2 regions of the Halomonas sp. HG01 genome follow, and region 2 is predicted to be linked to the other one. Evidence: riboswitches for the same ligand, from Rfam matches in the RefSeq annotation. Region 2 holds a riboswitch; the other holds the start of a gene.

Region 1 (14,296 bases), 340 kb from region 2:
CCCCGCGTCGCGGTGGACATTCCGCCCGTCCAGTCGCTGGTCGCCCAGGTCATGGGCGATCTCGGCACGCCGATGCCGGTCATCCAGCCCGGTGCGTCACCTCACGGCTATTCCATGCGCCCTTCGGAGGCCGCGACGCTGGACCGGGCCGACGTGGTGTTCTGGGTCGGCGATGCGTTGACGCCCTGGCTGGCGAAATCGCTGAGCACCCTGGCCGCCGACGCGACCACGATCGAGCTGCTCGATGCGCCGGGGCTGGTCCGTCATGACTTTCGCCAGGGGGCGACCTTCGCCGCCCATGACCACGGCGAGGATCATGCTCACGACCACGACCACGACCACGACCACGACCACGACCACGACCACGATGAGGCCCATCATGAGGCCGGACATCATCACCATCACGAGGGGCTGGATCCCCATGCCTGGCTGGATCCCCGCAATGCCCAGGCGTGGTTGACGCTCATGGCTGATACCCTGGCCGAGGCGGACCCTGAACACGCCGAGACCTATCATGACAACGCCCGCGCGGCTCGGGCGAGCCTGGATGACCTGATCGACGACGTGCAGCGGCGCCTGGAGGAAGCCGGTGAGCCGCGATTCATCGTCTTTCATGATGCCTATCAGTACTTCGAACGCCGCTTCGGGGTGCCGGCGGCCGGGGCGATCTCGCTGGGAGATGCCTCCGACCCGAGCCCGGCCCGGATCCAGCGGGTGCAGGACCAGGTCTCGGCGCTCGATGTTCGGTGCGTGTTTACCGAGCCGCAGTTCAATGCCGATCTGGTGCAGAGCGTGTTCGGCGACATGCCCGTCGACACCGCGATGAGGATCGATCCCCTGGGCGTGGGCCACGAGCCCGGCCCCGGTCTCTATGCCGGGGTCATCGAGGATTTGGCCGATGGTCTGTCGCGGTGTGCGGCGCCCTGAACATCGTCTCCGGGCGGTGAGAAGCAGTATGGACCGTGGATGGTCGTCCTATCGATACCGCGAGGCATAGCAAGCGACACGGCGTCGGCTGACGTCGGGAACCCATCGGCCGGGCATGCCCGGTCGATGGCCGTTTCAGGCGTCATCTTCGATCAGGTGTCGACTAGTCTGGAGGGCAGGGTTGAATGCCAGAGCTGAATGCCAAAGGAGCGACACCATGCAACTCGAGGGTTCCTGTCACTGCGGGGCGATCCACTTCCGCGTGGAAGCGCCGCACCCCTATCCGTTCAATCGCTGCTACTGCTCGATCTGCCGCAAGACCGCGGGCGGCGGCGGCTATGCGATCAATCTCGGGGCCCTGGCCGAGACGCTCAAGGTCGAGGGCGCCGAGCACGAGACCATCTATCAGGCGGTGACCGATGGCCAGGCGAGCCCCGGCGAGCGTCACTTCTGCTCGCGATGCGGCAGCGCGCTGTGGGTGTTCGATCCGCGTTGGCCCGAGCTCGTCCATCCCTTCGCCTCGGCGATCGACTCCGAGCTGCCGGTGCCGCCCGAACGCGTTCATCTGATGCTGGGCAGCAAGGCCAGCTGGGTGGACGTCGAGGCCGGCCCCGACGATCGCTGCTTCGACGGCTATCCGGACGAGAGCCTGGCCGACTGGCACCGGCGACTGGGGCTGGAGGAATAAGCCTGGCGCGCTAGCCATCGACCGAAACGGCACGCGGCGGGCCGAGGCCCGCCGCGCGATGAGACGTCTCAGGCCCGAACGGGCCGAGGCGCTGTTCAGTGGAAGACGTTGAAGCTGTCGGCGTTGATCCACAGGTGCATCAGCACGCTGGCCACGTAGCCCAGGGCGATGACCGGCGCCCAGCGCATGTGGGCGGCGAAGGTGTAGATGCCGCGGGCCTGTCCCATCAGTGCCACGCCGGCGGCGGAGCCCACCGAGAGCAGGCTGCCGCCCACGCCGGCGGTCAGGGTGATCAGCAGCCAGTTGCCCATCGACATGTCCGGATCCATGGAGATCACCGCGAACATCACCGGGATGTTGTCGACCACCGCCGAGATCACGCCCAGCACCACGTTGGCCAGTGTCGGATCCCAGCCGGCATAGAGCGTTTCGGAGAGCAGGCCCAGGTAGCCCATGAAGCCGAGGCCGCCGACGCTCATCACCACGCCGTAGAAGAACAGCAGGGTATCCCATTCCGAGCGGGCGATTCGGGTAAAGACGTCGAACGGCACCACGCTGCCCAGCGCCTCGAGCTTGCGCCAGTCGCCGCGCTGGCTGTAGCGGGTGCGCTTGCGCTCCAGCGAGCGCGGCAGGCTGCGGCGCAGGTAGTAGCCGAAGAACTGCAGGAAGCCGAGACCGGTCATCATGCCCAGCGCCGGCGGCAGGTGCAGCACCGTGTGGCACAGCACCGAGATCACCACGGTCAGCAGGAACAGGCAGACGATGCGCCGCGCGCCGCGCTTGAGCCAGATGTGCTCCTCGAGGGCGCCGGGCTTCTTGTTCTGGATGAACAGGCTCATGATGATCGCCGGCACCAGGTAGTTGACCAGCGACGGCCCCAGCAGCTCGAAGAATTCCTGGAACTCGACCAGCTTGGCCTGCCAGACCATCAGCGTGGTGATGTCGCCGAAGGGGCTGAAGGCGCCGCCGGCGTTGGAGGCCACCACGATGTTGACGCAGCACAGGCTGATGAAGCGCTTGTCGCCCTCGGCCACCTTGAGCACCACCGCGCACATCAGCATGGCGGTGGTCAGGTTGTTGGCCACGGTAGAGATCCAGAAGGCCAGCAGGCCGGTGATCCAGTACAGGGCGCGATAGCTGAAGCCCTTCTCGACCATCCAGGCGCGCAGCTTGTCGAACACGCGGCGCTCCTCCATGGCGTTGACGTAGGTCATCGCCACCAGCAGGAACAGCAGCAGTTCGGTGTATTCCAGCAGGGTGGCCTTGAAGGCGTGCTCGGCCGCATCCGGCAGGCCTTCCTGGACGTAGACCCAGCCGATCAACGTCCAGATAAGGCCCGCCGCGACCAGCACGGGCTTCGACTTGCGCATGTGCAGCTTTTCCTCGGCCATGACCAGCGCATAGGCGAGGATGAACAGCGTGACGGCGACGAAGCCGCTCAGCGTATAGGTCAGATCCAGCTCACCGGCGCCGGCGGCCAGTACCTGAGGGCTGAACAGCAGCAGTGCCGCGAGCACGAGAAAACCTGGCCACCGGGCGTGTTGCCGGGGCCAGTATTGCGGTCGACATCTTGTCGGCATGGCGAATGCATCCTGGGATTGGAGGGGGAGGGGGAAAAAACGCGCGCAATTCTACTACAGGGGCCGTTTTATCACTATGCGTGGCCGACCCTCATAGCGTGCTAATGGTGTCGACTTTCGGCTAATGCGACGCGTCGCGCAACGGGGCGGCCCCACGGGTGGGCGACAGCCTGGCGCGCCAGGCTTAAGGAAGGCTTAACGGCGTGAGATTCAGGGCATCCCGGCCGCACTCGCGAGGCGAGGAGCGCGGCGTTATCCTGTGCGCATTCACCTTTGCATCCCCGCCAGGGCCAAGGAGGCTCGTCATGACGTCGCATCCGCAAGAGGGCATTCCGGTCGGTATCAGCGCCTGCCTGACCGGCCAGGAAGTGCGCTACAACGGTGGCCACAAGCGGTCCCGCTACTGCCTGCAGGTGCTCGCGGAGCGCTTCGCGTTCGAGCCTTTCTGCCCGGAGCTGGCCGCCGGCCTGGGCGTGCCCCGGGAACCGATTCGCCTGGTCGGCAAGGTCGGCGAGACGCCGCGGGTCAAGGGCAGCGTCGATGCCTCGCTTGACGTCACCGAGCGTCTGGAGGAGGTCAGCGAGTCCTTCATCGAGGCGCATCGTCACCTGCGCGGCTTCGTGCTGATGAAGGGCTCGCCGACCTGCGGGCTCGAACGGGTCAAGGTCTATCACCCCAATGGCATGCCCAGCCACGCCGACTCCGGCGCCTTCGTGCGTGCCATGCGTCGCGACTATCCGGAGCTGCCGCTGGAGGAAGAGGCGCGGCTCAACGATCCGGTGCTGCGCGAGAACTTCATCACCCGGGTCTATGCCCTGGACGATTGGAAGCGCAACGTAGAGCCCGAGCCCAGCCGTCATGCCCTGATCCAGTTTCACAGCCGCCAGAAGTTTCTGCTGATGGCCCATCGGGTCGAGACCTATCGTGAGCTGGGGCGCTATCTGGGCGAGGCCCATGACGTGCCGGTGGAAGAGGCCGCGTTTCACTATCTGCGACGCTTCATGGAGGCGCTGTCGCGGCCGGCCACGCGCAAGTCCCACACCAATGCGCTCATGCACGTGATGGGCTATCTCAAGCGCGCGCTGGACGGCGACACCCGCCAGGATCTGCTGGCCGCGGTGGAGGAATATCGCCTCCAGCAGGTGCCGCTGGCAGTGCCCATGCGGCTGCTCAATCACTATATCCAGCGCCACGGATCCGACTACATCCGCGCTCAGTCCTACCTCCACCCGCATCCCTACGAACTCGGCCTGCGCAATGCCATCTGAGCCGGCCCTCGAGACACGCTTCCACGCGCTGACCGAGCGGCTGGCCGAATGGCAGGCGCTATGGCGGCCGCTGCCCTTCCAGCACCGTGGCGTGCCCTGGGGCGAGCGTGCTCCGGGGCTTGCCGAGGCGCTGCTGGCACTGTCCGACGACGAGGCCGAGCGCCTCCAGGCCAGGCCCTTCGACGCTTCGCCGCTGGCGGCATGGTTGCCGGTCGATGTGCTGGCCGAGGCGGTCGACCTGCCGGATCTGGTTTCTGGCGAAGAGGCGCTGCCGGCGAGCTGGGGCGAGGGTATCGGCGCGCGCAAGTGGCGTCAGATCCAGGCCTTCGCCGGCTGCGTGGCATCGGGCGACGACGAGTCGCTGCTGGAATGGTGCGCCGGCAAGGGCCACCTGTCGCGGACCCTGGCCCGGCGCGATGGCCGTCCGGTCACCGGCCTGGAGTGGCAGGCGTCGCTGTGCGAAGCGGGGCAGGTCCTGGCCGAGCGCCAGGGTCAGCCGGTGACACTTTACCGCCAGGACGTGCTGGCCGAAGGCGCCGGCGACTGGCTGGCGCCGGGCCGGCGCGTGGCGGCGCTGCACGCCTGCGGCGACCTGCACGCCCGGCTGCTCGAGCTGGCCGTCGAGCGCGGCGCGGCGGTGACGCTGGCGCCCTGCTGCTATCACCGCACCGAGGCCGTCGACTACCGTGCGCTGTCGAATCGGGGCAGGGCACTGATGGCCGAGCACGGCTTGACGCTATCGCGTGAGGACCTGGCCATGGCGGTGCAGGAGACGGTCACGGCACCGCAGGGCGTGCGGCGTCATCGTCGGCGTGCCAACGCCTGGCGGTTGGGCTTCGACCGCCTGCAGCGTGAGGTGCGTGGCCGAGATGAGTACCTTCCCGTGCCCAGTTGCGCCTATGGCAGGCTTCCCGGCGACTTCGCCGGCTTCTGCCGCTGGGCGGCCGAGAACAAAGGTGTCACACTGCCCAAGGAGGTAGACTGGGCCCCCTTCGAGACCGCCGGCTGGCGGCGCCAGGCCGAGGTGGAGCGTCTCGAACTGGTGCGCCATCTGTTTCGTCGGCCGCTCGAGGTCTGGTTGGTACTGGACCGAGCCTGGCGACTGGTCGAGGCCGGCTATCGGGTGCGCCTCGGTACCTTCTGCGAACGCGAACTGACGCCACGCAATCTGCTGCTCGAGACGCGCTGAGCCGTCGCGCCTCGGGCGTGTACAACGATAACGACATCGACCCGCCATGAAGAACATCGCGCCCGACAAGACAGACAAGACCGACAAGGAAGTGCTCATGTCCGATTCCCCCTGCCTGATCCGCCCGCTCCAGATGAGCGACAAGCCGGAATGGGCACGCCTGTGGCAGGACTACCTGGCCTTCTATGACACCGAGCTTCCCGAGGCCGTCTACGATCACACCTTCGAGCGGCTGCTGGCCGTCGGCGAGAGTGAGCCCGGGTGTTTCGTGGTGGACGTGCGAGAGGCCGACGGGCAGGAGACGCCGGCCCTCGCGGGGCTCGTCCACTACCTCTATCACGCGCACTGCTGGAAGCTGGGGCCGGTCTGCTACCTGCAGGACCTGTTCGTCGATCCCCGCTATCGCGGCAAGGGGCTGGGGCGCCGGCTGATCGAGCGCGTCCATGGCCAGGCCGGTGAGGACGGCGTCACGGACATCTACTGGATGACCCAGGAGTTCAACGAGCCGGCGCGCCGTCTCTACGACCGGGTCGGGGCACTGACACCCTTCATCAAGTACGTGCGCAGCGCCTGAGCGAGCACCGTTTCGAGCCCACATGAATCGGCCACGCCCCAAGGGGCGTGGCCGATTGTCGTGTCGCGTGACGGCGACTCAGTGGGGTCGACTGAAGGCGCCGTGCCGGCTGCCGGTCATCAGGCGCTCGAACTCGTTGCCGCTCATGTGCACCAGCGTCTCGTGGTCGCCGGCATCGAAGTAGATATCGGGCTGGTGGCGAAGCTGGTCATCGAGATAGACCTTCAGGCCATAGGCCTGGCCCACGGCGATGGTCGCGCCGGGGTCACAGTCGTCGAACTCGCGCTGGATCTCCTCCTCGGAAGCCAGTTCGAAGTGCTCATGGAACAGCTGTGAGAGTTTCTGCAGGTCCGCATCCCGGGTGCTGGGCACCACGGCGACGCGATATCCCTGGTCGCCGTGCAGCATGACGGCCTTGGCCATCTGGTGGCCGCCGACGTGGGACATCTCGGCGATGCGGCTGGTGGAAACCGCGTGTGGGTGAGTGACCTCCTCGTAGTCGATGTCGCAGGCGCGGAGGTACTCCCTGATCGTCATCGGCATGGCCATGACGGGCTCTCCTTCGGCCTCGCGGGCCGAACCATCGATTGCCGCGCCTCCCTGCCTGGCAGGCGTGTCTTCCTGACTTCAAGCATAGTCCGTCGCGTCTGGATCATCCCACGGAGGGCGGCTAACGGGTGCGGCCGTTGAGGGTGGCGATGATGCGCCGGCTTCCACCGTGGTCGCGGTGTTCGCCGAGATAGAGCCCCTGCCAGGTCCCCAGCGCCAGTCGACCGTCGCGTACCGCCAGGGTCAGCTGGGTGCCGAGCAGGCTGGCGGCGACGTGGGCGGGCATGTCGTCCGGCCCCTCGATGGTATGCCTGAAATAGGGCAGATCGTCCGGTACCAGGTCGCGCAGGAAGGCGTCCAGGTCGTGGCGCACGTCCGGATCGGCGTTCTCGTTGAGGGTCAGCGAGGCCGAGGTGTGCAGCAGCTGCAGATGCAGCAGACCGACGTCGAGCTCGGCCAGCGCCGGCAGCTGACGGGCGATCTCGTCGGTGATCAGGTGAAAGCCTCGGGCGCGAGGGGCAAGGCGGATCTCGTGCTGGTCCCAGATCATGGCGGTCTCCCCTTGGATGGCGAAAGGGCGGTCAGCATAGGCGAGACGCCTCCGCCATGATACCCGGGGAGAGCGCCGGTCACCGCCGTGAGGCTGGCGGCGGTGACCGGCGTGGCCGTCAGGCGTTCTCGGGAACGCGGAAGCCGACCACGGCCTGGTAGAGCCCGTTGGCCTGCCCCTCGAGGGAGCCGGCGGCCCCTGCCGCCTGCTGCACCAGGGCGGCGTTCTGCTGAGTGACCTGATCCATCTGGGTCACCGCCTGGTTGACCTGCTCGATGCCCGCCGACTGTTCCTGAGAGGCGGCGGAGATCTCGGCCATCAGGTCGTTGACGCGCTGTGCGCTGGTGCGGATCTCGCCCATCGCGCGGTCGGCCTGGTCGACCAGTTCGGCGCCGTCGTTGACGTGGCCCACCGAGCCTTCGATCAGCGTCTTGATCTCGCTGGCCGCCTCGGCGCTGCGGCTGGCGAGATTGCGCACCTCGCTGGCCACCACCGCGAAACCGCGGCCCTGTTCGCCGGCACGGGCGGCCTCCACGGAGGCGTTGAGGGCCAGCAGGTTGGTCTGGAAGGCGATGTCGTCGATCATCGAGATGATGTCGGCCACCTTGCGCGAGCTGTCGCGGATCTCGCCCATGGTGGTGACCACGCGGCCGATCACGTCCTGACCCTTTTCCACCGAGCTGGTGGTCTCGTCCGAGAGGGTATTGGCCTGGGTGGCGTTGTCGGCGTTCTGGCGCACGGTGGCGGTCAGCTCCTCCATGCTGGAGGCGGTTTCCGCCAGCGAGGCGGCCTGCTGCTCGGTGCGCGATGACAGGTCGTTGTTGCCGCTGGCGATCTCGCTGGCGCCCTGGTCGATGGCTTCCCCGGCCTGGCGGATGCGGGTGATCGTGGCGGCGAGCTCGAGTCGCATGCGCTCGATGGCATACATCAGACTGTGGCGGTCGTCATCGCGCAGGGGAGTGGCGTGCGTCAGGTCGCCCTCGGCGATGCGCTCCACGACGCGCTCGGCCTCGCTCGGCTCGCCGCCCAGGGTGCGATACACGCTGCGGATGAGCACCAGGAAGGCGGCGGTCAGGAAGCCGCCGGCAATCAGCAGCACCAGGGCATACTGGCCCAGCTTGCCGAGGAAGGCCGCCTGGATGTCGTGGGTGTAGACGCCGGCGGCGATGTTCCAGCCCCAGGGCGCGAAGCGCTCGACGTAGCTCAGCTTGGGAAACAGCGTATCGCTGCTGGCGTCGCGTGAGGCGTAGGGCAGGTAGCCGCCGCCGTCGCGGGCGAGAGCCGCCAGCTCGCGGTACACCCCGACCCCGTTGGGGTCCTCGTAGGACGACATGTTCGTACCCGGATCACGGCGAGGGTGATAGATCAGGCGCGAATCCGCGTCGAAGACGAAGACGTAGTTGTCCCGGGCGTCGCCGAAGCGGATCGCATCCAGCGCTGCGTAGGCCCGTGTCTTCGCCTCATCCTCGCTCAGCTCGCCGGTCTCGACCCGTGTCGCGTAGCCTTCGAGCAGGGTATCCACCATGCCGATGGTGTTGGAAAGGGAATGCTGGCGTTCCTCGAACATCGTGGTCCGGCTCTGCCAGGCCATGCTGATCACGATGCCGATCATCACCAGCCACATCAGTCCCAGCGTCAGCCACAGCTTGCGCTTGAGGGGCCATGGCCGGTGTGCCTGGGAGGTGCGGGCGCCCTGCGATACGGCGGGGGCCTGGCTCGCGTCGAGGCGAGCGCTTGTGGTCAAACTCGTCATGGAGCTTTCTTATCCTGCGATAATCATTGATAGGAAGAGGGGCGGTTATTGGACGTGTTATGACCAGGCATTATCGGCCTCGGCCCGCCGGGCTTTAGCGCGGCCAGAGGTTTGCCCCGTCGATCCTGGGCATGACGGGGAGGGAGGAGAGGGAAATAGAGGGAAGGGGAAGAGAGGAGAGTAAAGCCGCGACGGCGCGCATACGCCGTCGCGGGGAAGGCCCGGCACCTGGCGGTCAGATGTCCGTAACGCGTCGTGAGAGGATGTCGAGGAAGCGCTGTCGCGCGGTGGCCGGGAGTGCCTCGGGCAGGTCGGCCTCGGTCGCCGGCCGGTCGCCGACCTGGATCAACATGACCATGCCCATGGTGTAGTGCGGCGAGCACTTGATCCCCCAGATGCCTTCGGCCTCCAGTGTGACCTCGATGGCTTCGTCGATATTGCCGATGAAGGCCTGGCCGCCTTCGGGCACCATGCCGTCGATGGTCGCCGCGTTGTGCCCCGGGGCGGCGTCGACGAACGTCACAGTGTCGCCGGGTTGCACGTGCAGGTAGCCGGGCTCGAAGGGCATCGGCCCGGTGGCGTTGCGGTTCAGCATCTTCACGGTGTGCGTCTCGGCTATCGCGGAGAGGGGCAGCAGGCTCAGCAGCAGGATCAGGCGTTTCAGCATGGTATCGCTCGATATCGTGGTGGATCGGTGGCGCGGGCGGCGGTTCACGGCGAGAGCTCGAAGTCGGCCAGTCGGTCGGTCAGTCGCTCCAGGGCGAAGATCGCCCGGATCGAGGGATCCATGGCATGGGCATCGATCTCGACGATGCGGTCGTTGCGCACGGCCGGCATTTCACGGGTGACCGGGTCCGTGTCGAGGAACTCACGCTTGACGGTGATATCGTCGGCTGGAAGGCGACGTCTATCCATCCGCGCCGCGGCGATGAAGGAGGGATGGCCGCGGGCGATGGTCTCCCAGCCGACGGTGGGCCATTCCTCCTCGGAGGCGATGACGTTGGTGATGCCGAGCGTGGCCATCATCCAGCCCGGCACGCCGTTGGCCCCGGCGACGTAGGGGGCGATGGCCAGGTCGGCGGAGGAGTACCAGAACACGCCGCGGATATCCTTCGGCAGCGCCATTGCCCGAGCCCGCTCCTTGGCGGCCTCCTCGCGTGCGCGAAGATCGGCGATCACCTCGTCGCCGCGCGCCGAGACGTCGAAGATCCTGGCCAGCGTCGCGATGCCGTCATAGATTAGCTCGGGGTCGAACGGGGTCGTGCGGGTGCCGTCGAGGCTGTTCCGATTGTGCTTGCCGACACAGTCGGTCGGCATGACCCAGCTGGGAATGGCGATGTCATCGAACATCTCGGGGGTGCCGACGGCGCCCTGGGGGCCGATCATCCACTGGTAGGCCGTCACCACCAGGTCCGGGTGCTGGCCGACCACGCTTTCATAGCTCGGCGCATTGTTCGACAGCCGCGTCACGTCGGCATCGACCTCGGTGAAGCGGTCGAGTACGGGGTTGACCCATAGTGCCGTGCCAACGACCTTCTCGGAAAGGCCCAGCAGGTAGAGGATCTCGGTGGTGGCCTGGCCGACGCTGACGACCCGTTCGGGCGGCCGTTCGACGGTGATTTCGTGGCCGCAGCTCGATAGCGTGAGGGGATAGTCGGTGGCGGCCAGGGCCGTCTGCCCCAGGCAAAGGCTCGCGGCGATTGCCGTGGTCATTCTCAACATCATGTACATTCCCGTGCATGATGAGCGGACGACCGGGGCGTCCACCAGGCGGACCATCCCCCTGGTGCGGGTACCGCCCAAGCCGACCCGCTCGGTTAGTCGATAGGGGTCGGCAGGTCTCCTGACTGACGGGTCATCGCTAGCTCACCTTCCCGAACGCTGCGTTCAGTGGCGTCATCGAGCCTCGCTAACCGCCTACAGTTGCGGGGGCAGTTCCGTTTCGCGCGGGTATCGCGACGGATTCCCTCTTAGGTTCCCTGAGGAACACCGACCCGGCCAGTCTAGAGCGCGGAGGTGCACGACGCCATCTTCCTTCCAGGGCGGCGCTGCAGCCTTCGTGACCGATGCGGCGTTCGTGCCCGCGGAGTGCGCTAGTCGTCCGTCGGCGGCTCGGCCGTCAGCGCCGCGCGGAAGAGCTCGCCGATGCGCGTCCGGCTTCTGGCGTACCAGGCTTCGTCCTTGATCACCGCGCCGCCGGCGTTGAGCGGATGGGTGGGCAGGTGCAAACGCATGTCGATGCCGCTGTCGGCATGGGTGGTGACCCCCTGTATGGCGCTGTGGCGTGACGGGCCGTAGGGAATGTAGCGCGTCAGTGCCGCCTGGCGCTCGCTGGCGGTGGCGAAGCGGATGAAGCGCCGTGCCGCCTCGGGGTGAGGGGCGTGGCGCGGGATCGCCCACACCTCGTGCTCCTGGACCTGGCCGTCCCAGAGGATGGCGATCGGCGCGTCGCGATGGGCCATGGCATCGAAGAAGCGCCCGTTGTAGCCCGAGGCCATGGCCACTTCGCCGTCGAGCAGCAGCTCGACCGGCGTGCTGCCGGTCTCCCACCAGCGCAGTTCCTCGAGCCCCGCCAGCCGGGCGAAGGCCAGCGACAGGCCGCGGCGGGTGCTGAGCAGCCGGTACAGCTCCTCGCGGGGCACGCCGTAGGACAGCAGGGCCCATTCGAGATTGACCGAGGGCGTGCGCTGCAGCGCCCGAGGGCCGGGGAAACGATGCTGGTCGAACAGGTCGGCGATCTCGGTGGGGCGCCGGCCGGGGAAGGCGTCGGTGCGGTAGGCGACCACGGTGGCGAACACCGAGTGGGTCAGGCTGCAGTCGCCGAAGGCGCCGTCGATGAAGTCGCGCTCGACGGGCGTGCCGTCCGGCGCCGGGGCGGCGAGATCGGCCGGCAGGGGTTCGAGCAGCCCCGCCTCGCAGGCCGCCATGGCCTCGCTGCGGGTCATGTCGATGACGTCCCAGGGCACGTTCTGCTCGGCCACCGCGCGGCGCAGCGCCGCCAGCCCGCCGTCGTAGCGTTCCACCGCGACCGGGATGCCGGTGGCCTCGGTGAAGGGGGCGAACAGCGCGCGTCGCTGGGCCCGCTCGTAGGCGCCGCCCCAGCTCAGCACCGTCAGCGGCCCGGTGCCGGTCGCAGGGCTCGTCTGGCCTGTCTGACCCGGCGCCATGCCGCCTGCGGCGAGGCCGGACAGCAGCGCCATCACGGCCAGTATTCGTCTAGCCCGCACCGTGCTCCTCCTTTCGTAGCTCGTCGCTGTAGCGCAGGAAGGCCCGGGCGATGCTCGACTCATAGACCACGCCGTGGAAGACGTCGTCCTCGTCGACCACGGCGATGGCCTCGCCGGTCATCTCCTGCAGCTGACGCATGGCGGCCCAGATCGAGGCCTCGGGCCCCAGCACCGGACGCGGCGTGGCCGGGCAGTCGGCGATGGGGGCGTCGCCCCGGTCCTGCTCGCGCATCACCTCCAGGTCGGCCAGCGTCAGGCTGCCGCGGTAGCGGCCGTCGGCGTCGACCCGATAGGCCTCGCCGTGGCCCGCCTGACCCAGGGCGTGAATGGCCGCCGTGACCGTGGTCTCGGGACGCAGCGTCACGCCCTCCTGGCTGAGCAGGTCGCCCAGTCGGGCGTCCTCCAGCACCGCCCGGCCGCGGCCGGAGGACAGGTCCAGCCCCCGGGCCGTCAGCTGGATGTCGAACAGCGAGCGGCCGAACAGCTGGGCGGCGATGGGGCTGGCCAGGGTCACGCTGGCCAGCGCCGCGGTGGTCAGCGCGTAGCTGCCGGTGAGCTCGAAGACGATCAGCAGGCTGGTCAGCGGCGCGCCAATCACCGGGGCGGTGACCGCCACCATGCCGCAGATGGCATAGAAGACGAAGGTGTCCTGGGCGGCTCCGGCCAGGCCTATCAGGGTGCCGCACAGCGCCCCGAACAGGGTGCCGATTACCAGCGCCGGGCTGAACACGCCGCCGCCGAAGCCCATCCCCAGGCACAGCGCCGTGGCGGCCAGCTTGAGCCCCATCACCACCGCGAGCTCCACGCTCCCGAAGGCGCCGGCGATGGTGGCGAAGCGCAGCGTCTCCTGGCCCATGCCGAGGATATCGGGCACCCACAGCGCGGTCACGCCGAGCCCGGCGCCGGCCAGCGCCGGGCGCAGCGGGGCGGCCAGCGGCAGGCGCCGGGCCAGCCGGCCGATGCCGAGGATGGCGTGCATGTAGCCGCCGGCCACCAGTGCCCCCAGCCCGCCGATGACGAGAAACACGCCGAACTCCCAGGGGCGGGGAATGGCGAGCTCGACCACGTGGAAGAGGGCGCCACGGTCGAGCACCTCGGCGGCGATCACGTGGCCGACCAGGGCGGCGGCCGCCACCGGGGCGAAGGCGCGCAGGGCGTAGTGGCGCAGTACCACCTCGTGGGCGAAGACGATGCCGGCGAGCGGGGCGTTGAAGGCGGTGGCGATGGCCGCGGCCACGCCGCAGGCGATGGTGATGTTGTCCTCGGAGCGGCCCAGCCGCAGCAGGCGGGCGCCCGCCGAGCCGAGGCTGGCGCCCATGTGGACCAGCGGCCCGTACTGGCCCACCGACGCGCCGGCGCCCAGCGACACCAACCCCGACAGCGCGGACAGTGCCCCGGCGCGTGGCGGCAGGCGGCCGCGGCGGGTCTGCACGGCGGCGATGGCGTCGGCGGGCGTATGGGGGCGGCCCTCGGGAATGGCGCGATGCAGCTGGCCGACGATCAGCCCGCCCAGCGTCGGCACCAGCACCGTGGCCACGGCCAGCCACTCGGGGTGGGCGAACATCATGCGCCCGCGTGGCGACACCAGCAGCAGGTCATTGAGCCATACCACGGCGCCGACGAAGCCCACGGCGAGCAGCGCCGCCAGGCCGCCGGTCACGCCGCCCAGCGCCACCAGCCCCAGAAAGCGCAGCACGCCCCGCGCGCCGCGGCCCTCGACTTTCCCTGTATCCGCTCGGGTCATGTTGAAGGTGTAGGCGCTGGGGCGTGGATGGTCCACTCGCCGCGCGTTTGGGCATGGCATTGGGGGAGGGGCCGGCCGACGGGGCACTACACTGAAGAAGCCAGGCGAGACGTCATCGGAGGGCCATGCAATGAGCGAACATCACACGGGCGGCTGCTTCTGCGGCGTCGTCCAGGTCGAGGTCGAGGGCAAGCCGGAGGCCATGGGCTATTGCCACTGCGAGTCCTGCCGGCACTGGTCGGCGGGC
Region 2 (14,296 bases):
AGCTGGGCGTGCTGGCGCTGCGGGCGCGCGGCAATACCGAGTTCGATGCCTTCGGCACTCCCGCCGATACCGATTACGTGCAGCAGGTGGCCGGCGTCTACGGTGAGCTGCCGATCACCGAGACCTGGTCCAGCCGCCTGACGCTGAGCGAGGCGAGGGACAAGCAGGCAACGCCGCTGTATGGCAGTGTCTTCGATACCCAGGCGCAGACGGCACGCTGGGAAAATACCCTGGACCTGGGGCCGCACCAGCTGGTCGTCGGCGGAGAATACCGTGAGGAAGAGGTCAACGACAGCGAGACCGGAAGCGGGGCTTTTTCGGTGGAGAGTCGCGACAACACGGCCGTCTTTACCCAGGCGCTGATGGATTTCTCGCCGCTGACCGTCCAGGCCTCGCTGCGCCACGACGACAACGAGGCCTACGGCGAGGAGACGACCGGCAGCCTGGCGCTGGGTGTCGCCCTCGACGATATCCATACCCTGCGGGCCAGCTATGGCACCGCCTTCCGCGCGCCGACGTTCAACGACCTCTACTATCCGTTCGATGGCTTCTTCGTAGGCAATCCGGATCTCGACCCGGAAACCTCGGAGACCTATGAGCTGGGCATCCGGGGCCAGCTCGGCCGCGGATTCTGGGACCTGGCGGTCTACCAGAGCGACATCGACGACCTGATCACCAATGTCGACAGCGACGGCGATGGCTTCGTCGATACCACGGACAACGTCGACCGGGCCCGGATTCGCGGCGTGGAAGTCGCCACCGGCGCCGACGTTGAGGACTGGACGCTGCGCGCCGCCCTGACCTACGTCGACCCCGAGAACCGCGAGACCGGCAAGCGTCTGCAGCATCGTGCCTCGCGCAGCCTGCGCTTCGACGCCGACCGCGCGCTGGGCGACTGGACGCTGGGCGGCTCGGTGATCGCCCAGGACCATCGCTATGCGGATGAGGCCAACGAACAGCGCCTCGGCGGCTTCGCCACCCTCGACCTGCGCGCCGGCTGGAATTTCGCCCCGGGCTGGTCGACGCGCCTGACGCTGGAGAACCTGCTCGACAAGCAGTACCAGACGGTCGGTGGCTACAACAGCCCGGGCCGCGCGGCCTTTGTCAGCGTGAGCTTCGGCGGCTGATGCCGATCCGGCGACACCCGGCGCGGTGGGCCGTCGTGGCCATGCTGTGGCTGACGGCGGGGCTGTCTTTCGCGCAGGCCCAGGCCGATGAGTCGATCTGCGTCACCGACGACGCCGAGCGCGAGATGTGCCTGGACGCACCGGCGACGCGCATCGTGGCGCTCTCGCCCGGCGTCACTGAGCTATTGTTCTCTGCCGGCGCCGGCGAGCAGGTGGTGGGGGCGGTGAGCTTCAGCGACTATCCCGCCGCGGCCGAGGATCTGCCCCGGGTCGGCAGCTACGACCGCCTCGACCTCGAAGCGCTGCTGGCCCTCGACCCCGACCTGATCGTGGCCTGGTCGAGCGGCAATCCCCGGGAGCAGGTCGAGCGCCTGGCCGCGCTCGGTCTGCCGGTCTATTTCTCCGACGCCGGCGACTTCGCCGCCATCGCCTCGAGCCTCGAGCGCCTGGGCGCGCTGGCCGGCAGCGAGGCGCAAGGCCGGGCCGCGGCCGACAGGCTGCGCGGCGAGGTGGCCGAGCTGCGCAGCCGATACGCCGGCGCCGCCCCGGTGTCGGTCTTCTACCAGGTCTGGGACGAGCCGCTGATGACGGTCAACGGCGAGCACTGGATCAGCCGGGCGCTGTCGCTGTGCGGCGGTGAGACCCTGTTCGCCGACGAGTCGCCGCTGGTGCCGCGCATCGGCCGCGAAGCCGTGCTGGCCCGCGATCCCGAGGCGATCATCACCGGCGGCATGGGCAAGGCCGACTTCCGCTGGCTCGAGGCCTGGCGCGACTTTCCCGAGCTGACCGCGGTGCGCCGCGACAACCTGTTCTTCGTCGACCCCGACCTGGTGCAGCGCGCCACGCCGCGGCTGGTCGAGGGCACCCGGGCGCTGTGCGCGGATCTGGAGGCCGCCCGTGAGCGGCGCTAGGGCGTCGGAGCGGCTGAGTAGCGCCCGCGGCCCGCTGGTCGGGCTGGCGCTGGCGGCGCTGCTGTCTCAGGGGCTGGCGCTGTCCCTCGGCAGCGTGGCGATCGGCCCGGGCGAGCTCGTCCAGGTGCTGACCGGCGGCGGCGAGGCGCTGCATCGCACCCTGGTGCTGGAGCTGCGCCTGCCCCGGGCGCTTGCGGCCTTCGGCACCGGCGCGCTGCTGGCCATGGCCGGCGCGCTGATGCAGATCCTGCTGCGCAACCCGCTGGCCGATCCCTACGTGCTGGGGCTCTCCGGCGGCGCCTCGGTGGCGGCGCTCGCCGCCATGCTGGCCGGACTCGGCGCCGCCCTGGTGGGCGGCGCGGCCTTCGCCGGAGCGCTGGCCTCGACGCTGATCGTGTTCGGCCTGGCCCACGGCGGCGGCAGCTGGACGCCGACTCGGCTGCTGCTCACCGGGGTGGTGATGGCCTCGGGCTGGGGCGCGCTGATCAGCTTCCTGCTGGCGGTCAGCCCGGTGGAGCGCCTGCCCGGCATGCTCTACTGGCTGATGGGCGATCTGGCCTACGCCGGCAGCCCCTGGCCGGTGCTGGTGACGGCCGCGGCCGCGCTGGCCGTGGTGCTGCCGCTGGGGCGTACCCTCAACGTGCTGGCCCGGGGCGGGCTGCAGGCCGCCGCGCTGGGCGTGGCGGTGCGGCCGCTGGAGTGGGCCCTCTACCTGCTGGCGAGCCTGGTCACCGCGGTGGCGGTGACCACCGCCGGCAGCGTCGGCTTCGTCGGCCTGATGGTGCCGCACATGCTGCGTCTGCGGCTCGGCAACGACCAGCGGCGCATCCTGCCGGCGAGTCTGCTGGCCGGCGGCACCCTGCTGACCCTGGCCGATACCCTGGCGCGTACCCTGATCGCCCCGCAGCAGCTGCCGGTGGGCGTGATTACCGCGCTGATCGGGGTGCCGACCTTCCTCTTCCTGCTGCAGCGGAGCCGGCGATGACGGGCCCGGCGGCGAAGGGGCGGATGGCGAAGGGGCTGGAAGCGACAGGCCTGGTGATCGACGTGCCGGGGCGGCCGGATGGCCGGGCGCTCGATCTCGCCATCGAGCCTGGCCAGCGCTGGGGCGTGCTCGGGCCCAACGGCGCCGGCAAGACCACGCTGCTGCATACCCTGGCCGGGCTCCGGCCGCCGCGGGCGGGGGAAGTTCGCCTCGACGGGCGCGGGCTGTCGCACTGGCGGCGCCGCGCGCTGGCCCGACGGCTGGGGGTGGTGTTCCAGGAGCGCCACGACGACTTTCCGGCCACGGTGCGCGAGACCGCCCTGATCGGCCGCCATCCGTTCCTCTCGCCCTGGCGCCAGGAGGGCCCCGAGGATCACGCCCGCGCGGTGGCGGCGCTGGAGCGCCTCGAGCTCTCGCACCTGGCCGAGCGCGAGCTGGCGACGCTCTCCGGCGGCGAGCGCCAGCGGGTCAGCCTGGCCACGGTGCTGACCCAGGCGCCGGACGTCTGGCTCGCCGACGAGCCCACCAATCACCTCGACCTGCATCACCAGGTGGCGGCCATGGCGCTGCTCGCCGAGCAGGCCGATCGCGGCCACGGCGTGATGATGTGCCTGCATGACCTCAACCTGGCGGCGCGCTGGTGCAGTCATCTGCTGCTGCTCTATCCCGACGGCGAGGCCTGCTGGGGGGAGGCGGAGGCCATGCTGACGGTCGAGGCCCTCGAAAGCCTCTATCACCAGAAACTGATGTGTGTCGAAGTCGACGGGGCGCCGGTTTTCGTGCCGACCCGCTGACTCAGTCCTTTTTCAGCTTCTTCAGCCGCTGCGTCGCGAGCTGGTTGGTCTTCATGCGCTCCGGGCGCTTCATCGACTGCCAGCGGGTGATCTCATCGGTGGTGCGGCCGCAGCCCACGCACAGCCCGCCCTTCAGCTGGCAGATCGAGACGCAGGGGCTCTCGATGCGCTTGGCCATCAGTGCCGCTCCAGCACGGCCAGCCGCCGCTCCCAGTCGCCACCGTGCACGCGGCGGCACTCTTCCTCGCTGTCGGCGTCCAGATGGGCGTCGATGTCGCGGATATCCACGTCCACCTCGAACAGGGCGGCCTCGGTGAGCTCGCGCATGCGGCGGCGGCCGTCGCCCTTGAGGGCCCGTGCCAGGTCGTCCTGGGTCTCGAACACCCAGACCACCTGCAGGCTGTCGGGGAAGCGGCGGTAGTCCACCAGATGGGTCAGCCAGCTGAAGCCCGGCAGCAGCGGCTTGGCGGTCTCGCAGGCGTCGGTCAGGGCCTGGGTCAGGCGGCGTTCCATCTGCCGGCTGGCTTTCTTGTCGAGCATGTCGAGCCCTCTCGTGTCATGTCGTGTGGTGGGGCAGGGTAGCGATCTACAGGGCGCGGCGGAAGCGCAGCACCGGTCGATCCTGTTCGGGATCGTCGAGGAAGTCGGCGTGCACGCCGAAGGTGTGGCGCAGTCGCTCGAGGGTCAGAACCTCCCGGGGCGGGCCGATGTCGATGAGGCGGCCGCCTTCCATCACGCCGATGCGGTCGCAGTCCATGGCCTGATCGAGGTCGTGCAGGGCGACGACCACGGTGATCGGCAGCCGTCGTACCAGGCGCAGGATCGACAGCTGGTGGCGGATGTCCAGGTGGTTGGTCGGCTCGTCGAGCAGCAGGGCGCGGGGCCGCTGGGCCAGGGCGCGGGCGATGTGCACGCGCTGGCGCTCGCCGCCGGAGAGGGTATGCCACAGGCGTTCGGCCATTGCCTCGAGGCCGACCTCGGCCAGTGCCCGGTCGACGATGGCATCGTCCTCTTCGCGCCAGGGACTCAGCGGCGACAGGAAGGGCGTGCGGCCCAGTGCCACGGCCTCGCGCACCTGGAGGCGGTCGAGGGTGTCCGCCTGCTGCTCGACGAAGGCGATGGCGCGGGCGATCTCGTGAGGTTTCATGGCGTGCATCGGCCGGCCGTCCGCCAGTGCGCGGCCGGTCTTCGGCCGCCGCAGCCCGGCCAGCACGCGCAGCAGGGTGGTCTTGCCCGAGCCGTTGGGGCCGACCAGGCCGAAGGTCTCGCCCGGTTCCACCGTCAGACTGACGTCGTCCAGCAGCCGGCGGCCGTGGACTCGCCAGTCGACGCGTTCGGCGCAGAGTCTCATCGCGTCCTCGCCCCACGGATCAGGATCAGGGCGAAGGCCGGGGCGCCTATCAGCGCCGTGACCACGCCGATCGGCAGCACCTGGCCGGCCACCAGGGTGCGCGAGAGCACGTCGGCGCCGATCAGGAAGACGGCCCCGGCCAGCGCCGAGGCGGGCAGCAGCCGGGTGTGGCGGCTGCCGACCAGGAAGCGCATGGCATGGGGAATCACCAGTCCGACGAAGCCGATGGCGCCGACCATGGACACCATGGCGGCGGTGACCAGCGCCATGGCGGCGATCAGCACGCCGCGCACCCGGCGCACGGGGATGCCCAGCGACGCGGCGTTGTCGGCGCCGAAGGTGAAGGCGTCCAGGGCGCGCCGGTACCACAGGCAGATCGCCAGGCCCGCCAGGGCGGCGGGAAGCCCCAGGGCGACGTCGCTCCAGCGCACGCCGGAGAGGTTGCCCATCAGCCAGAACATGATGCCGCGGGCCTGCTCGGCGCTCGCCGACTTGGCGATGATCAGCGCGGTGAGGGCGTTGAACAGCTGCGAGCCGGCGATGCCGGCGAGGATGATGGCGCCGGCGGCCTGGGTCGCGCGACCGCCGCCGGTGCCGCTGCCGGCGGCATGGGCCAGCAGCACCACCAGACCGAAGGCCAGGCCTGCGCCGGCGAAGGCGCCGAGCGACAGCGTCAGGGTGCCGGCGCCGACGCCGAGGATGGCCACCGACACCGCGCCGGTGGAGGCGCCGGCGGAGATGCCCATCAGGAAGGGGTCGGCCAGGGGATTGCGCAGCAGCGCCTGCAGCACCACGCCGGCGAGCGCCAGGCCGGCACCGCAGCAGGCGGCGAGGATCGCCCGACTCAGACGGTATTCCCAGACGATGCCGGCATCGATGCGATCCACCGCGAAGGCCGTGCCACCGAGATGGTTGGCCAGCACCTTGAGGATGGTGTCGAACGGAATCGCGGTTTCGCCGATGGCGGTGCCTGCCATCACCGCGGCGAACAGCAGCAGCGGTGCCAGCCAGCCCCAGTGCCAGGCGGAGTGCGAGACGCTTATCCTGGCCATGGGCGGGCGCGATAGTCGAACGGCGTCATTCATCGTGCGAAGGACATCCCGGACAGGGCATCCACCAGCGTCTCGAGGCCGAAGATGGTGCGCATCGTCGCGCTCATGGCGTGGGCATCCATCTCGATGATGTGGCCGTTTTGCACCGCCGACATCTGGCTCGCCACGGGATCGTGGCGCAGGAAGTCGCGCTTGGTCTCGACGCTGTCCGCCGCATAGCGGCGGCGATCCATGGTCGCGATCACGATGAGGTCCGGGTCGGAGCGGGCGATCGTTTCCCAGCCCACGGTCGGCCATTCCTCGTTCGATTGGATGACGTTCTGGATGCCGAGCTTGTCCATCATGTAGCCGGGAGCGCCGAGCCTTCCCGCGACGTAGGGATCCGATGATCCGTCGGGAGACGAAAACCAGAATACCGCCGAAATATCGTCCGGAAGCGACAGCGATTCGGCGCGGGAAATGGCGTTTTCCTCGCGGTCTTTCAGCTCGTCGATCAGCTCGTCACCGGCATCATTGGCGTCGAAAATGGTGGCCAGCTCGTGGATGCCCTTGTACACCGAATCGGTGGAGAAGGCGGCGGTACGGGTGCCGTCGCCGCCGGTGGCATTGTTCTTGGTATCGCAGTCGGCGGGCATGATGTAGGTGTTGATGCCGAGATCCTGGAACTGGTCGCGGGTCGCCACGCTGCCGGTGGGGCCGATGTGCCACTCGTACTGGGCCGTGACAATGTCCGGCCGCCTGTTCACGACCGCCTCGAAGCTCGGGTCATTGTCGGCGATGCGCTCGATATCGGTGTTGGCTTCGCGGAATTCCGGCAGCACTGGCGTGAACCAGACCGATGTGCCGACGACGCGATCGGCGAGCCCCAGAGCGTAGAGAATTTCGGTCGCCGACTGACCGACGGTGACGGTTCGTTCCGGCGCGGCATCGACGTGAATGTCGCGGCCGCAATTCATCATCGTCAGCGGATAATGTGTCGCCTCCGCTCCGGCGGATGACGCCGTAATGAGTGAGAGCACTGCCAGTAGTCTACGAGCGAGAGTCATGCGTCGGTGTCCAGGTGGGGGAGGGGAAGTGGCCGACCGGCGACGGGAGATTGCCACGAGTTTCGAGGCGTTTTCCACTCCCATCGACGCCTGCGTCGACGCCGACTTTGAGGAGAGGCCGGCGACCTGCGCGCGAGGCTTTTCCGCGAAAATAAAAAGTTATGTTATATCATAACAAATCTATCCGGCAAGGGGCTTGCTTGCCGTCGCAGGTCGAGTGCGTGGTCGATTGCGCGGGACATGGCCGGTCCATTACGATACTCCTCCGAAGACAGGTGCCCCTGAGGTTCAGGGGATAATCGGGAAGTCTGGTGAGGCCACGGCCGATCCCAGCGCTGCCCCCGCAACGGTAATGAAGCGCGATCCGCGACGACCACTGGCGACATGCCGGGAAGGTGCGGATCACGGCACGACGCCCACGGCCATGCCCCGGCGAGTGCCCCTTCTGAGCCCGGAGACCGGCCTGTCACGTCGAGTCATTCCATGCCGGTGCGGTGGGCACCGAGAGGATCACCATGCCCGTGTTTGTCGATTCCCCCTCCCGGCGGAGCCTCCGCCGCGATGCGCGTCCCGCGTCCGTCTGCCGTTTCCCGGCCGTGACGCCATGAGCGCCGTTGCCGAATTTCCCTTCGTCGCCGTCGTCGGCCAGCCGGCGCTCAAGACCGCGCTGCTGCTCAGCGTTGTCGATCCGCGCCTCGGCGGCGTGCTGATCAGCGGTCCCAAGGGCAGTGCCAAGTCGACCCTGGCCCGGGCGCTGGCGGAGATTCTGCCGCGCGATGCCGAGGGCCGGCGACCGTCGCTGGTGACCCTGCCGCTGGGCGCCAGCGAGGAGCGCCTGACCGGTAGCCTGGATCTGCAGCGGGTGCTCGCCGACGGCGAGGCGCGCTTCCAGGAGGGCCTGCTGGCCCGCGCCCACGGCGGCCTGCTGTACGTCGACGAGGTCAACCTGCTGCCGGATGCGCTGGTCGACCTGCTGCTCGACGTGGCCGCCAGCGGCGTCAACCGCGTCGAACGCGACGGCCTGAGCCACGCCCACGCCGCGCGCTTCAGCCTGATCGGCACCATGAATCCCGACGAGGGCGAGCTGCGCCCGCAGCTGCTCGACCGCTTCGGCCTGTGTGTCGAGCAGTCGGCGAGCCCCGGCGTGGCCGAGCGCGTGGCGATCCTGCGCCAGCGCGAGGCCTTCGACCGCGACCCGCGTGCCTTCGTCGACGCCCACGAGGCCGAGCAGGCGGCGCTGACCCGGCGCCTGGCCGAGGCCCGCGAGCGCCTTCCCGACATCGTCGCCGACGATGACATCTACGAGCGCATCGCCGAGCGCAGTGAGGCCGCCGGGGTCGAGGGGCTGCGCGCCGACGTCACCTGGCACCGCGCCGCCCGGGCCCATGCGGCCTGGCGCGGTGCGGCGCGCGTCGAGCGTGAGGACCTGGATGTCGTCGAGCCCTGGGTGCTGGCCCATCGCCGCACCGCTGCCCCCGACGACAACGGCAGCGGCTCCGACTCCGACTCCGGCGCCGGCGGGAACGGGGCTGGCGAGGGCGGGTCCGGCATGAACGGGGCTGGCGAGCCTGACACGGGCCGCGGCAGGGCGAGCGGCGACGATTCACGCAAGCCGGCCCCCGACGGCGCCCAGGCCCCCGGGGCCGATTCACAGCCCCAGGGCCAGTGGGGCGCCATGCCGCCGGTGGCCCAGCCGAGCGTGGCCACGCCGATGCCGTCGCTGCCCGAGTCTGCGGCCGCTCCCACGTCCCCCGGCCTGACCTCGTCCGATGCGTCGAGCCGCCGCCCCGGTCGCCAGGTCGGCCGCCGCCGGGATCGCCGCCAGGCTGATCACGCCGATCCCGCGCCGCGCCCGGACTGGTTCGCGACCCTGGTCGAGCATCGCGGCCGTCGATCCTGGCGTCGCCTTTGCTATCGCCGCCCGCGCTCCGGCCAGCCGATGCTGCACCTGGTGCTGCTGGACACCTCCGCCTCCACCCTCGGCCGTCAACTGCTGGGCCGGGCCAAGGGCGTGGTCGACCGCCTGGCGCGCCAGGCCTACGCCGCCCGGGAACAGATCGCGGTGCTGGGCTTCGGCAACGAGGGCGTCGCCACCCTGCAGCCCAAGCGTCGCGCGCCGAAGGACCTGCTCGAGCGGCTCGATGCCGTGCCCGGCGGGGGCGGTACGCCGCTGCGCGAGGCCGTGGGCCACGCCGCGCAGCTGGTGCGCCGCTGGCGCCGCCAGGACGCGGGCCTGCAGGTGCGCACCTACCTGATCACCGACGGCCGCACCCGCCAGCCGCTGAGCGGCCTGCCGCCGCTCGGCGACTGCGTGGTCGTCGACACCGAATCCGCCGCCGTGAAGCGCGGCCGCGGCCGCGACATCGCCCGGGCGCTGGGCGCCGATTACCGGCCGCTGGCCGGCCGGGAGGCCGGGGGATGGGCATCGACATGAACGTCAAGGAAGCGAGCGCGATGCACGAGCACGACGCCGTGAGCTGCCCGGCGGTGTTCGTCGCCGCGCCGGCCTCGGGACAGGGCAAGACCACCGTGACCGCGGCGCTGGCGCGGATGCTGCGCCGCCAGGGCAGGGTGGTGCGGGTGTTCAAGACCGGACCGGACTACCTGGACCCGCGGGTGCTGGCCCAGGCCTCCGGCCAGCCGGTGGACCAGCTCGACCTGTGGATGGCCGGTGAGGCCTACTGCCGCCAGCGGCTGTTCGAGGCCGCCCGGGAGGCCGACCTGATCCTGGTCGAAGGCGCCATGGGCCTGTTCGACGGCGAGCCCTCCAGCGCCGATCTGGCCGCGCTGTTCGGCCTGCCGATGGTGATCGTGATGGACGTCAAGGGCATGGCCCAGACCGCCGCGGCGCTGGTGGCCGGGCTGGCCGGCTTCCGCGACGACGTGCGCATCGCCGGGCTGATCGCCAACGCCTGCGGCTCGGCGCGCCATCGCGAGCTGATCGAGGGCGCGCTGCCGGCGACCGTGCCGCTGCTGGCGGCGGTGCCCCGTGACCCGGACCTGGCGCTGCCCGAGCGCCACCTGGGGCTGGTCCAGGCCGAGGAGATCCGCGACGACCTGGAGGCGCGCTTCGACGCCGGCGCCGAGGCGCTCGCCGCCGAGGGCCTGGCCGAGGCCCTGCTGGCGCTGCCGCCGGTGGCCTTCACTCCCGCGCCCACCGAGGCCTCCGCACCGCCGGCCTGGCTCGCCGGCCGCACCATCGCCGTGGCGCGCGACGCCGCCTTCAGCTTCGTCTACCAGGCCAACCTGGACCTGCTTGAGCGCATGGGCGCGACGCTGAGATTCTTCTCGCCGCTGGCCGATACGAGTCTGCCGGCCTGCGACGCCCTGTGGCTGCCTGGCGGCTATCCGGAGCTGCACGCCGAAGGCCTCGCCGCCAACGCCGCGCTGAGCGACGACCTCCGGCGGGCCTTCGAGGACGATCTGCCGATCCTCGCCGAGTGCGGCGGGCTGCTCTACTGCCTGGAGACCCTGACCGATCAGGACGGCGAGACCCACGCCATGCTTGGCCTGCTGCCCGGCGCCGGCGCCATGCGCGGGCGTCGCGGCTGCCAGGGCATGCAGACCGCCGAGCTGCCCGAAGGGCCGGTGCGCGGCCACGCCCATCACCGCTCCCAGGCCAGCGGCACGCCCGAGCCCATCGCCCACGGTCGCCGCCAGCGCCATCCCGCGCCGGGCGAGGCGATCTACCGCGCGCGAGGCCTGACCGCGTCCTACCTGCACCTGTTCTTCCCCGACAACCCCGCCGCCGTGGCCCGCCTGTTTGGCGCGGCCGCGGTCGCTGACGATTCGACAAAGGAATGCCACGCATGAAACTCGACAAGATTCCCGCCACGGTGGTGACCGGCTTCCTCGGCAGCGGCAAGACCACGCTGCTGGCCGGTATCCTGCGCCGCATCACCGGCAAGCGCATCGCCGTGATCGTCAACGAGTTCGGCGAGCAGGACATCGACTCCAGCCTGCTGCGCGGCTGCGCCATCGGCTGTGATGAGGACGGCGCCCAGGCGCTCGACGAGGACGGCAGCATCTTCGAGCTGGCCAACGGCTGCATCTGCTGCACGGTGGAAGAAGAGTTCCTGCCGGTGATGAAGAAGCTGGTGGCCCGCCGCGACGACATCGACCACATCCTGATCGAGACCAGCGGCCTGGCGTTGCCCAAGCCGCTGGTGCAGGCCTTCAACTGGCCGGAGGTGCGTCAGCACTGCACCGTCGACGCCATCATCACCGTGGTCGACGGCCCGGCGGTGGCCGCCGGCCGCTATGCCAGCGACGTCGAGCGGGTCGAGGCCCAGCGCCGCGCCGACGACAGCCTGGATCACGATCCCAGCCTGCGCGAGCTGCTGGACGACCAGCTCAGCGCCGCCGACCTGGTGCTGGTCAGCAAGAGCGACCTGCTCGCCGAGGACGAGCGGGCGCGGGTCGAGGCGCTGGTGGCCGACAAGGTCCCCGGGTCCGTGAAGACGCTGTTTATCGATCCGAGCCTGGCCGACGATCCGGCCCGTCTGGAGGCGCTGATGGGCATCGGCGCGGCGAGCGAGGAGGGCATCGACCGCATCGACAACCACCACGACCGCCACCACGCCGAGGGCGCTCACCACGATCACGCCCACGACCACTTCGACGGCCTGGTGATCCGCCTGGGCGAGGTCGACGCCGAGGCGCTGGAGGCGCGCCTGACCGCGCTGCTGAAAGAACACGAGATCTATCGCGCCAAGGGCTTCGCGGCGATTCCCGGCAAGCCCATGCGCCGGGTCATCCAGGCCGTGGGCGAGCGGCTGGACGGCTACTACGATCGGCTGTGGGCCCGGGACGAGCCGCGTCACACCGAGCTGGTCATCATCGGCCGCCACCTGGATCGCGAGGTGCTGGAGGCGGCGCTGGCCGGTGCCGAGAGCGCGACGCCCGCCTGATGCACCTGTTCGCCGCCAAGCCCGGAGGCTTCGTCGACGACGAGGGCATCGTCGACCTGCAGCAGACGCCCGCCGAGGTCGTGATCCTGTCGGCCGCCGACAGCAGCCTGTCGGCGCTGGCCCAGGCGGTCGAGCGACTGGGCGACGCCTATCCCTCGGTGCGCCTCGCCAACTGGATGAACCTGGTCAAGCCCGCCGCCTATGACCTCTACGAGGATCGGGTGCTGGAGCACGCGCGGCTGGTGATCGTCTCGCTGCTCGGCGGCAGCGCCTACTGGCAGTACGGCTTCGATCGCCTGCGGGCCTGGGCGGCGGCGGATGCCAATCGGCAACTGATCCTGGTCCCGGGCTGCGACGCCCCGGACGACGCCCTGCTGGAGGCCTCCAGCGTGCCGGTCGAATCGGCCCGTCGAGTGTGGCGCTACCTGCGCGAGGGCGGCGCCGACAACGCCGAGCAGCTGCTGCGCTTCGTCGGCGCGGAATGTCTGGACGCGCCGCTGGAATGGCGCGAGCCGCGGGCGATTCCCCCCGCGCTGATCTATCTGTCTCCTTCCAAAGCGCCCGACACGGCGCTCTCTCAGGCGCCCGAATCCGCGCCGAGGGCCGGACAGGAGGCGACCCTGGCGGACTGGGAGGCGCAGCGCGACTCTGTGCGTCCCGTCTGCCTGCTGCTGTTCTATCGCAGCCATCTGCAGGGGGCCAACACCGCGGTGCTGGACGGCCTGATCGCGGCGCTCGAGGCCGAGGGCCTGGCGCCGCTGGCGGTGGCGGTGGCCTCGCTGAAGGAAGACGCCTGCGTCGCCTTCGTCGATCACCTGATCGAGCGCACCGGCGCCGGCCTGGTGGTCAACACCACCGGTTTCTCGGTCAACCGCGAGCCCGATGAGGGCACGCTCGACGCCGGCACGTTCGGCGAAGACGGCGAGGACGCGGCGGGCCTGTTCGCCGGCCGCCCGGTGGTGCTGCAGGCGATACTGGCCAGCAGCCCCGAGGACGACTGGCGCGACAAGGCCGCCGGCCTGCACAGCCGCGACGTGGCCATGCAGGTGGTGCTGCCGGAGATGGACGGCCGCGTCATCACCCGCGCGGTGGGCTTCAAGGCCGAGGCCCACTACAGCGAGCGCTGCCAGCTCTCGGTGACCCGCCATGCGCCGCATCCCGAGCGCGCCGCCTTCGTCGCCGAACTGGCCCGGCGCTACGCGCGGCTGCGCCACACCGCCAACGCCGACAAGCGCCTGGCGCTGGTGCTGGCCAACTATCCGACCCGGGACGGCCGCATTGGCAACGGCGTCGGCCTCGACACCCCGGCCTCGACGGTCAACCTGCTGCGCGCGCTGGAAGGTGCCGGCTATCCGCTGGCGGACCTGCCCGAGGACGGCAATGAGCTGGTCCGGCGCCTCCAGGCCAGCGTGACCAACGATCCGCAGTCGCTTGCCTGGCGCGGCAGCTGGCAGAGTCTCGGCGTCGACGACTACCTGACCTGGTTCCGCACCCTGCCGGCCTCCTTGCAGGAGGCGGTCTGGCGGCGCTGGGGCGCCCCCGAGGACGACCCCAAGCACCGCCAGGGCCGGCTGCTGATCGCCGGCATTCGCCTCGGCGAGACCTTCGTCGGCATCCAGCCGGCGCGTGACATCGACGCCGGTCCGGATGCCGATCCGGTCAGGAGCTATCACGACACCGAGCTGGTGCCGCCCCACAGCTACCTGGCCTTCTACCTCTGGCTGCGCGAGCACTACCGGGTGGACGCGGTGATCCACGTCGGCAAGCACGGCAACCTGGAGTGGCTGCCCGGCAAGAGCACGGCGCTCTCGGCCGAGTGCTGGCCGGACGTGGCCCTGGGGCCGCTGCCGCACTTCTATCCCTTCATCGTCAACGATCCGGGCGAGGGTGCCCAGGCCAAGCGCCGCAGCCAGGCGGTGATCATCGACCACCTGATGCCGCCGCTGGCCCGGGCCGAGCTCTACGGCGAGCTGGCCGAGCTCGAGTCGCTGACCGACGAGTACTACCAGGCGCTGGGCATGGACCCTCGCCGCGAGGCGCTGCTGCGAGAACGCATCCTCGAGCACCTGAAGCGCACCGGCATCGACGTCGAGCTGAAGCAGTCGGCGAGCGAGGCGGAT

Evidence for each region. Region 2 has a riboswitch for cobalamin ahead of UN84_RS04885 (AAA family ATPase). Riboswitches for the same ligand answer to the same signal wherever they lie in the genome.
Region 1: another riboswitch for cobalamin. It lies ahead of UN84_RS06620 (ABC transporter substrate-binding protein); the one in region 2 lies ahead of UN84_RS04885 (AAA family ATPase).

The regions. Positions count from the first base shown of each region.
Region 1 covers NZ_CP022134.1:1,386,925-1,401,220, forward strand. Annotated here, with positions in the region: gene UN84_RS06570 (zinc ABC transporter substrate-binding protein) at 1-927, shown strand, start outside; gene UN84_RS06575 (GFA family protein) at 1,145-1,615, shown strand; gene nhaD (sodium:proton antiporter NhaD) at 1,711-3,195, opposite strand; gene UN84_RS06585 (YbgA family protein) at 3,501-4,463, shown strand; gene UN84_RS06590 (methyltransferase) at 4,453-5,652, shown strand; gene UN84_RS06595 (GNAT family N-acetyltransferase) at 5,750-6,226, shown strand; gene UN84_RS06600 (aminoacyl-tRNA deacylase) at 6,305-6,775, opposite strand; gene UN84_RS06605 (secondary thiamine-phosphate synthase enzyme YjbQ) at 6,897-7,322, opposite strand; gene UN84_RS06610 (methyl-accepting chemotaxis protein) at 7,444-9,078, opposite strand; gene UN84_RS06615 (pseudoazurin) at 9,314-9,745, opposite strand; gene UN84_RS06620 (ABC transporter substrate-binding protein) at 9,790-10,791, opposite strand; cobalamin riboswitch at 10,895-11,087, opposite strand; gene UN84_RS06625 (ABC transporter substrate-binding protein) at 11,172-12,305, opposite strand; gene UN84_RS06630 (chloride channel protein) at 12,295-14,085, opposite strand; gene UN84_RS06635 (GFA family protein) at 14,180-14,296, shown strand, end outside.
Region 2 covers NZ_CP022134.1:1,043,069-1,057,364, forward strand. Annotated here, with positions in the region: gene UN84_RS04840 (TonB-dependent receptor domain-containing protein) at 1-1,127, shown strand, start outside; gene UN84_RS04845 (cobalamin-binding protein) at 1,169-2,038, shown strand; gene UN84_RS04850 (FecCD family ABC transporter permease) at 2,025-3,023, shown strand; gene UN84_RS04855 (ABC transporter ATP-binding protein) at 3,047-3,817, shown strand; gene UN84_RS04860 (DUF1289 domain-containing protein) at 3,819-3,995, opposite strand; gene UN84_RS04865 (hypothetical protein) at 3,995-4,357, opposite strand; gene UN84_RS04870 (ABC transporter ATP-binding protein) at 4,404-5,168, opposite strand; gene UN84_RS04875 (FecCD family ABC transporter permease) at 5,165-6,220, opposite strand; gene UN84_RS04880 (ABC transporter substrate-binding protein) at 6,250-7,266, opposite strand; cobalamin riboswitch at 7,523-7,747, shown strand; gene UN84_RS04885 (AAA family ATPase) at 7,871-9,700, shown strand; gene UN84_RS04890 (cobyrinate a,c-diamide synthase) at 9,685-11,079, shown strand; gene cobW (cobalamin biosynthesis protein CobW) at 11,076-12,176, shown strand; gene cobN (cobaltochelatase subunit CobN) at 12,176-14,296, shown strand, end outside.